Regions from separate parts of the Anaerobacillus sp. genome, predicted to be linked through region 2. Evidence: riboswitches for the same ligand, from Rfam matches in the RefSeq annotation. Region 2 holds a riboswitch; each other region holds the start of a gene.
The links. A riboswitch is a leader RNA that binds a small molecule or an ion and turns the genes downstream of it on or off. The one in region 2 is predicted to bind S-adenosylmethionine.

Region 1: it holds a riboswitch for S-adenosylmethionine, as region 2 does, so the genes downstream of both, ACK4M9_RS00175 (homoserine dehydrogenase) here and metK (methionine adenosyltransferase) in region 2, are expected to answer to the same signal.
Region 3: it holds a riboswitch for S-adenosylmethionine, as region 2 does, so the genes downstream of both, ACK4M9_RS15435 (methionine biosynthesis PLP-dependent protein) here and metK (methionine adenosyltransferase) in region 2, are expected to answer to the same signal.
Region 4: it holds a riboswitch for S-adenosylmethionine, as region 2 does, so the genes downstream of both, ACK4M9_RS13860 (methionine ABC transporter ATP-binding protein) here and metK (methionine adenosyltransferase) in region 2, are expected to answer to the same signal.

The regions. Positions count from the first base shown of each region.
Region 1 is NZ_JBKBWN010000001.1:34,389-36,593, forward strand. It holds gene ACK4M9_RS00175 (homoserine dehydrogenase) at 1-947, opposite strand, end outside; SAM riboswitch class I at 995-1,147, opposite strand; gene aspS (aspartate--tRNA ligase) at 1,308-2,205, opposite strand, start outside.
Region 2 is NZ_JBKBWN010000004.1:172,847-175,051, forward strand. It holds gene pckA (phosphoenolpyruvate carboxykinase (ATP)) at 1-433, opposite strand, end outside; SAM riboswitch class I at 946-1,081, shown strand; gene metK (methionine adenosyltransferase) at 1,362-2,205, shown strand, end outside.
Region 3 is NZ_JBKBWN010000011.1:48,884-51,088, reverse strand. It holds gene ACK4M9_RS15435 (methionine biosynthesis PLP-dependent protein) at 1-994, opposite strand, end outside; SAM riboswitch class I at 1,096-1,203, opposite strand; gene ACK4M9_RS15430 (hypothetical protein) at 1,457-1,624, opposite strand; gene prsW (glutamic-type intramembrane protease PrsW) at 1,709-2,205, opposite strand, start outside.
Region 4 is NZ_JBKBWN010000009.1:61,813-64,017, reverse strand. It holds gene ACK4M9_RS13870 (MFS transporter) at 1-257, shown strand, start outside; gene ACK4M9_RS13865 (SCP2 sterol-binding domain-containing protein) at 381-731, shown strand; SAM riboswitch class I at 830-941, shown strand; gene ACK4M9_RS13860 (methionine ABC transporter ATP-binding protein) at 1,165-2,190, shown strand; gene ACK4M9_RS13855 (methionine ABC transporter permease) at 2,183-2,205, shown strand, end outside.

The DNA.
Region 1 (2,205 bases), on a different contig from region 2:
TCAATCATACTTGTCGCTGTTGGTTTTTTACCGGCACCTGGACCTGAAGCAACAAAATTACCTAACCAATCTCCTTGCAAATAAACTCCATTATTCTCATTTTCGATCGCTGTTAAGGGGTACTTTTCTTCAACAAAACTCGGTGTAATTGATCCTTTCACCTCGTCTCCATCATAATAAGCCTCTGCAATATATTTTAATTTCAACCGAAAATATTCGCCTGCTTTGAAATGCCAACTTTTTAATTGAGACAATCCTTTCCTTTGAAATTGTTCAGGTTTAGGCCAACTACCAAAACAAAGCCTACAAAGAATTTGTAGCTTGTATAGAGCATCATACCCTTCAATGTCAGCGGTAGGATCTGCCTCAGCAAACCCGCGTTCCTGTGCTTCTTTTAAAACACTTTCAAATGTACGAGTTCCATCTTGTAACTTAGTAATAATGTAGTTTGTCGTTCCATTTAAGATACCAGATACTCTCTCAACTGAAGTCCATTGCAACTGACTCTTAAGTGTATTTATAATTGGAATACCACCTGCAACTGTCGCTTCAAATCCGATGAAGGTTTCGTTTTTCTTGGCTAAGTTCTCTAGTAAAAAACCATGCTTAGCTACTAACTCTTTATTTGCTGTGATAATCGCGGTTTTTTTCGTTAATAAAAACGTTAAATAATCCAGTGCAGGTTGTTCACCACCCATTGCCTCAAAAACAACATCAAAATCATGTTTAAAAAATTCAGTAGGAGAATCTGTTAGTAAATGAAAGTTATCTACACCTAAATACCTGTTTTTGTTTCTAATAAGAATTTTTTCTACACTAATTTTTTCTTGTAAAAGGTTCTCTAGATAGTCTTGAGTTTCTGATATCCCCTCATACACACCCGAATTTACTGTACCAAAGCCTAGTAAACCAATCTTAAGCAATGCCATCAGCTCCTTTTTATCCATAAACTAGAAAAAACCTCTCCAGATAAGGAAAGGTTTTCATGTGCCTTCACTTATCTACCAGAGCCGATAGCTCTGCTGAAATTAGCACCTTGTCTTTACGATTAAGATAAACATGTGGACCACTTGCCATCACAGTAATCTTAATCTAAACAGGTTGCCGGGCTTCATTGGGTCAGTCCCTCAGCCTCTCTTGATAAGTAGTATATAATTTTCATAACAGTTACTTTTTGAATTGTATAACTATTTCAAAACTTCTAAAATTGACGTAAACACAATATATCATGTTTAATTTGAAATGTAAATTAATTCTAGCTTGGACAATCGAACTTTTTTTCAGGCAATTCGACCTTGCTTGACAGATTACGCTTGTACTTTCTCTTCCTTTTTGGGAATGACAGAAAGGTTTAACTCTTGTAGCTGAGATGAACTTACGCCACTCGGGGCATTTGTTAATAAACAACTAGCACTTGCCGTTTTTGGGAAAGCAATTGTATCACGTAAATTTGTTCTTCCTGCAAGTAGCATAATTAAGCGGTCTAATCCTAAGGCAATACCGCCATGTGGAGGTGTTCCATATTCAAATGCTTCCATCAAAAACCCAAATTGACTACGAGCTTCTTCATCAGAAAAACCTAGTGCTTTAAACATATTTTCCTGTAGTTCTCGCTCGTAAATACGTTGTGAACCACCACCAAGTTCGTATCCGTTTAAAACTAAGTCATAAGCTTCCGCTCTAACCCTTTCTGGCTCAGTAGTTAATAATTCGATATCCTCTTTAACTGGTCGTGTAAACGGATGATGTTCCGCTACGTAACGGTCTGCATCTTCGTCGTATGACAATAACGGGAAATCTGTTACCCATAAGAAATTAAATTTCGTCTTATCAATTAAATCTAATTCCTTAGCGAACTTCATACGAAGTGCTCCTAAGCTATCAAATACAACTTTCTTTTTGTCAGCTCCAAAGAATAATAAGTCGCCAATTTCAGCATTTAAAGCTTTACGCATTTCTGCTTGCTCTTCTTCGCTTAAGAATTTAGCAATCGGTCCTTTAAATCCGTCTTCCTCAACTTTTAACCAAGCAAGCCCTTTTGCACCGTAAATAGCTACGAACTTAGCTAAATCATCAATTTCTTTACGAGAATACTTTAATGCCCCACCTTTAACATTAATCCCTTTAACTATTCCACCATTTTCAATAGCGGAGGTAAATACTTTAAAACCACAATTTTTTACGATAGCTGAAAGTTCCACAAGC
Region 2 (2,205 bases):
CAGCTTCTGTAGGGCGGATGAACAATTGGCGAGCGAAGAGATTGTGCCAAGCAAACTCATTTATAACACGAATTGGGAGGCGATATCCCTTATCTGCACCTGCATAGTTTTTTGAAGCATAGACTTTATCTTTTGTTTTTAAATATGCTAGTACTTTTTTATATAAATTTTCAAATACATCTTTACTAATCGGTTGGTTTACAGCCCCCCAATTAATTTTGTTTCTTACAGAAGTTTCTTCTACGATGTACTTATCCTGAGGTGAACGTCCTGTGTATTTACCAGTTGTTGCAAGAAGGGCTCCAGTGGAAGTTAATTTGCCTTCTTTTCGCTCAAGAGCACTTTCCACTAATTGTGATATCGGTAAGTCGTGGCAAATATTATCACCCTTCAAAACATTTTCTAATTCTGTTTCATAACTAAGTGTACTCATTCGCACCAAAACCCTTCCTAATATTGTTTTTTTAAAGAATAAATTTTCTGGACTTCCATAAAGCCTGTTTTGACGAGCGTCCAACACTCGATTTAAGAGCTAGTCAGAATAAAAGTTTAAAAAATACAGTTGACCGTTTATCAATGACTATACTTTTTAATTTATGCTGTAATTACCTTCTTTGTCAATAATTAGTATAACACATTAAGATTAATAGTCTATACTATTCACCTTTTTTTATTTCGACAATAATGAATTTCATCATTCTTTCTTTTCGCTACTAAGTTCTAAATGTAGTTGCGTTAAAACCATTCGCAACTACATATAGTTTGATATAGCTCGATTAAGGTAATGATGAAATTCACTTAATTAAAGTAGCATTTTGGTTACTCTCGATGAATGATTTGGAGTGAGGGAAAAAAGCAAAGTAATTATCGACAAAACTAGGCAAGATCAACGAAAATAGGTTGACTTTATATAACTGTTACGATATGATATGACCCGAACGGATACTCTTATCCCGAGTCGGTGGAGGGACAGGCCCGAAGAAACCCAGCAACCAACACTTAAATGTTTGCTTCATTAGCTAACATTCCATCATAGTGAAAAGGTGCTAACCTGCAAGACTACGGTCTTGATCGATAAGAGGCGAAAGGCTTATAATCAAAACCTTTTCCTCATCTTTGGGAAAGGTTTTTTCATATGAGGCTAAAATTATTTGTGTTTGTCAACGATGTACCGTGACTTTCACGAAGATGAAAGAAATTAGTCTAATCTTAGTGTAACCATAGAAAAAATGGTTAAGCTAGGTTTAAAAGGAAATGATTTGTTCTTTCAAAAAATTCTGTTTGACTACACAGTCAATAGGGAAAATGAGTACCGTATCAAAGAAGTACATACCCTAAAAAGGTTGAAGGAGGTACAAAAAATGACAGATAAGAAAACACGTCGTTTATTTACATCAGAAAGTGTAACTGAAGGTCATCCAGATAAGATTTGTGACCAAATATCAGATTCGATTCTTGATGCTATTTTAGCTAATGATCCTAATGCCCGTGTTGCGTGTGAAACATCAGTAACAACTGGTTTAGTACTCGTTGCAGGAGAAATTACAACATCTACATATGTTGATATTCCTAAGATTGTACGTGAGACGGTTCGTAACATTGGCTACAACCGCGCTAAGTATGGTTTTGACTCTGAAACTTGTGCAGTATTGACATCAATTGATGAGCAATCAGCTGATATTGCCCAAGGTGTTGATCAAGCTCTTGAAGCACGAGAGGGTTTAATGACAGATGAAGAAATCGAAGCAATTGGGGCAGGAGATCAAGGGTTAATGTTTGGCTATGCAAATAACGAAACACCTGAATTAATGCCACTACCAATATCACTTGCTCACAAGCTAGCTCGTCGTTTAACAGAAGTTCGTAAAGAAGAAATCCTTCCTTATTTACGTCCAGATGGTAAGACGCAAGTAACCGTTGAGTACGATGAGAATAATAAACCTACACGAATTGATACGATTGTTATTTCAACCCAACATCATCCAGAAATTTCGTTAGAGCAAATTCAACGTAATCTAAAAGAGTATGTGATTAAGCCAGTTGTACCTGCTCATTTAATTGATGAAGAGACTAAATACTTTATTAATCCAACAGGGCGTTTCGTTATCGGTGGACCACAAGGTGACGCTGGTTTAACAGGACGTAAAATCATTGTTGACACTTATGGGGGCTATGCACGCCATGGTGGTGGAGCATTCTCTGGTA
Region 3 (2,205 bases), on a different contig from region 2:
CATCCTCTGGAATATCGGCGTGCGTTTGGGTTGTAGGATACGTCATTAAACTTTCTACGCCACCAAGACTTTCTGCAAAGGTAATTAGCTTCAAATTTTGTAATAGTTTATTTACAGATTTAGGATCTTTGATCCTAAAAGACAGCATTCCCCCACGACCTGGGTATAAAACATCTGTAACCAGTGGATGCTCTGTTAAAAAACTGGCCACTACTTTTGCATTTTCTTCGTGCTTCTCCATTCTTAAAGCCAACGTTTTCAACCCTCTAATTAATAACCAAGAGTCAAACGGGGATAATGTCGCACCAATACCATTATGGAAAAAGCCAATCCTTTCAGAAAGACCATCACCTTTTGCAACAATCAGACCTGCTAAAACATCATTGTGGCCACCTAAATATTTCGTTGCACTATGAATTACTATATTTGCCCCCTCTTCAATTGGCCTTTGAATATAAGGGGTATAAAATGTATTATCGACAATTAGTAACAGTTCATATTTTTTTGAAATATCACTTACTCTAGTAATACTCAACTCTTGCATTAGTGGATTTGTAGGAGTTTCAATAAAGATTGCTTTCGTAGCTTTAGTAACCAAAGCTTCCAACTGTTCGAAATTGACTCCATCCCAATATCGGAAGTTCACACCCCAATGTTTCCAGCCTTGTTCAAACAGGCGATACGTCCCCCCATATAAATCCTGGCAAACAATAATTTCATCTCCTTGTTTGAATATAGACATAACGGTTTGAATTGCAGCCATCCCTGAACTGCATGCAAAACCGCGATCCCCACCTTCTAATAAAGCAATCCCTTCTTCTAAAATATGTCGGGTCGGATTTCCAGTCCTACTATAGTCATATCCTGTTGACTGACCAATTCCTTCATGACGATAGGCTGTTGAAAAATAAACCGGTGGATTAACCGTACCTGTTTTTGTATCACTTCTATTACCTAACTGTACTAACTGCGTTTCAAGATGCTTAAATCCCATATTCTCCACCCCTTTAAATTAACGCTTTAAATGACTAAAAATTAACTAAATAAAAAGACTTCTTCTAAATTAAGAAGAAGTCACTGATAGCAGTTTCCTTCTTCTTATCTTTCAAGTTTTGAAAAACTTGATGGATTTAGCACCTGACCACTATAGGCTGGTTGCTGAGATTTCATAGGGCCACTTCCCTCCATCTCTCTCGATAAGAATTAAACGAATTATATGAATTTTTATTTTATATTGATTATTAAACTACACTATTTCGAGAGCAAATGCAACTCTTTTTGCGAAATAGGTTTTAAAACATTAATAAATAGACTATTATCGCCAATTAAAAATAACCTTAAAACAACTTTTTACTTTTTTAGAAGATGTCGCTGAATTCCCTTGAACAAGCCTCTAAAATAGTTAGAGTTTTGAAGAAAGCGAAAGGCAGCGACTTTTCATTGAAGATGGTGTTTTTTATTGCGGTTGTGCATCTATTTGTAACCCTTCTTCATTTCCACAGACACATCGTTTAAACCCAGTTTCATAATTCCCATCCCTATTTAATTTACCGCGCAAAATAAACTTCTCGCCACAATCATAGCACCTTACAGTTACCTTATACCTTTGTTTAGGTTCTAACAATACTTTCACCTCTTTAACACACTTCTGTCTATAGACTATTTATACCCTATTTTTGGCGTTTTTTTCACTATTGGAAATCTTTTTTTACTGTTTTTCGTTAGCTAGTTTAACTTTCTTTAACGCTAGCCACCATAAGAAAATCATAAACGGCAACATCATATACACCCAATAATTAGAAACAAAAAGAATATAATCATACATACCATGCAATAACCACGGTATTAGGAAGGCAAATAACAAAAGCTTTTTCTCATTACTTTTATTACTAAACTTAGCCTTACCAAAGTAATAACCCATAATAACACCGAATAACGCATGCCCTGAAACTGGCAACAACGCTCGAACTAATGCGAGATCGACTCCATATCCATAAGCGACCAGATAAAAAATATTTTCCATCGTAGCAAATCCTAACGAAACACTAACGCCATAGACAATCCCATCGTAATGTTGATTGAACTCGGCGTGTTTGTATGCAGTATAAAATAAGATAAACCACTTAAAAAACTCCTCAAATAAAGCTGCAGAAATAAAGGCTTGTGAAAGTGTATTTATTAAGTACCCCTCTTCTTGAAAGGCAT
Region 4 (2,205 bases), on a different contig from region 2:
TGCGTAGTGTCGATGATTCAATGAAGGGGCTGGCAAACTCCGTCGGGCAAATGGTGTTTAGTTTAGGTTGGGCAGTCATGGGGCCGGTTTCGACAGGGATTGTTATGTTATACGGCGCCTATTACGGATATGCAATTGTCTTCTCGATTACCGGTGCGCTGTACGTAGTTGCTTCTGTGTATTTCTTCTTCATTTTTAGAAATGTTGATCGGCCAAAGGTTGAAGAAGTCTCGATAACGACAAAACCAGCCGGATAACGGCATTCGTTACTGATATAGGTGCTAATCTAGAAGCGCAACCGATTTTACTAGTAACAAGGTTTTTTTCATGGCTGTAGCGAATACATTAATAAAGAAATAACCTTGGGGGTGTCATTTTACATGCAGTTTGAACGAGTTCTACAAGGGTTTCAGCAACGACTAAAAGAGGCGAGTCAATTACAGGCATATTTAAGGGAAAATCCTTTTGTGATTGCAATAGAGGTTAATTCTAATATCTATACTTTGCGATTATCATCCGACCACGAGGAGTTCAGCAAAAATAGTTATAGTGATGAGAAGGTAAATCTAACGATACAAGGGAATGAGGAAGTTATTGAAAGACTTCTAAAGGGATTAGACCGCCTCCAAAAACTTGAGAGGCAGAAGGAATTAACGGTACAAGGAAACTATTCTGCTATTTTAAAAGCAGAGACGATTTTTTATTTAAATAACGCTTTAGAAAGACCATAAAATACCAATAATATTTTTCAGAAAAATAAATTGACAGTCTTAAAACACCATGTTAAGATTTGTTCTATCGAAACAAATTTAATTATGAAAACTTAATACTCTTATCAAGAGAGGTGGAGGGACTGGCCCGATGAAACCCGGCAACCGCTAAGTATTTATACTTAGGAAGGTGCCAATTCCTGCAGAGCTAGAGGCTTTGGAAGATGAGATGGATGAACCTATCTATAAACCTTTCTGTGCTTCTGTGTGCAGAAAGGTTTTTTGTGTTACGGAGCCAGGCACCAACTAACATTTGAGGTGCCTGGCACCACAAAAAGACAAATAAGATTATAAATCCATTACAGGTGGAAAAATTGGATAACTCTACCGTAGCCTTTTAACGCGTTAACCTAAGTAAACACATAAGAATAATTAGATAAAGGGGTGATCCACGATGATAACGTTAAACTCTTTAAAGAAGGTATTTCAAACAAAAGATGGAGTCGTAACTGCTGTCGATAATATAAATTTAACAATTAACGAAGGTGAGATATACGGAATTATTGGTTATAGTGGTGCAGGGAAAAGTACTTTAATTCGAATGCTGAACATGTTAGAAAGACCCACTTCAGGAACGGTGGAGGTAGCGAGGAAAAATCTATCACAGCTTTCAAACAAACAACTTCGCCTAGCGCGTCAAGAAATAAGCATGATCTTTCAGCATTTTAACTTACTTTGGTCAAGGACAGTTCGTGAAAATATCTCTTTCCCCCTTGAAATAGCGGGCGTTCCGAAAGAGAAGCGTAAAGAAAGAGTAGAAGAATTAATAAAGTTGGTTGGTTTAGAAGGAAGAGGCGAATCGTATCCATCGCAGCTGAGTGGTGGTCAGAAACAACGTGTTGGTATTGCGAGGGCACTTGCTAATAATCCAAAAGTATTACTATGCGACGAAGCAACATCTGCACTAGATCCGAAAACGACAGACTCGATTTTAGAGCTTCTCGTTGATATTAACCGTAAATTAGGGTTAACGATTGTTTTAATCACTCATGAGATGCATGTTATCCGTAAGATTTGCCACCGTGTTGCAGTGATGGAAAATGGGAACATCGTTGAAGAAGGGCCAGTACTTGAAGTATTTCGTCAGCCTACTCAAGAGATGACAAAGGAATTTGTCAAGCAAGTCACTGAGCCTGAGGAAACGGTAGAAACGGTAAAACATCTTTTGGCAGAAACAAATACAGGAAAGATTGTACAGCTTACCTTTGTCGGTGGCGATGCAGAAAAACCGTTAATCACGCAAATGATCCGAGCGTTTGATATTGATATTAATATTCTGCAAGGGAAAATTTCGCATACTCAAAATGGCCCTTATGGAGCACTGTTCGTCCATATTGATGGTGACGACACAGAAGTCGAGCGAGCTATCGAATATGTCAAGGAGAAGCAAGTAAAAGTGGAGGTGATTAGTAATGGTTAATGAGTTACTTCCAAA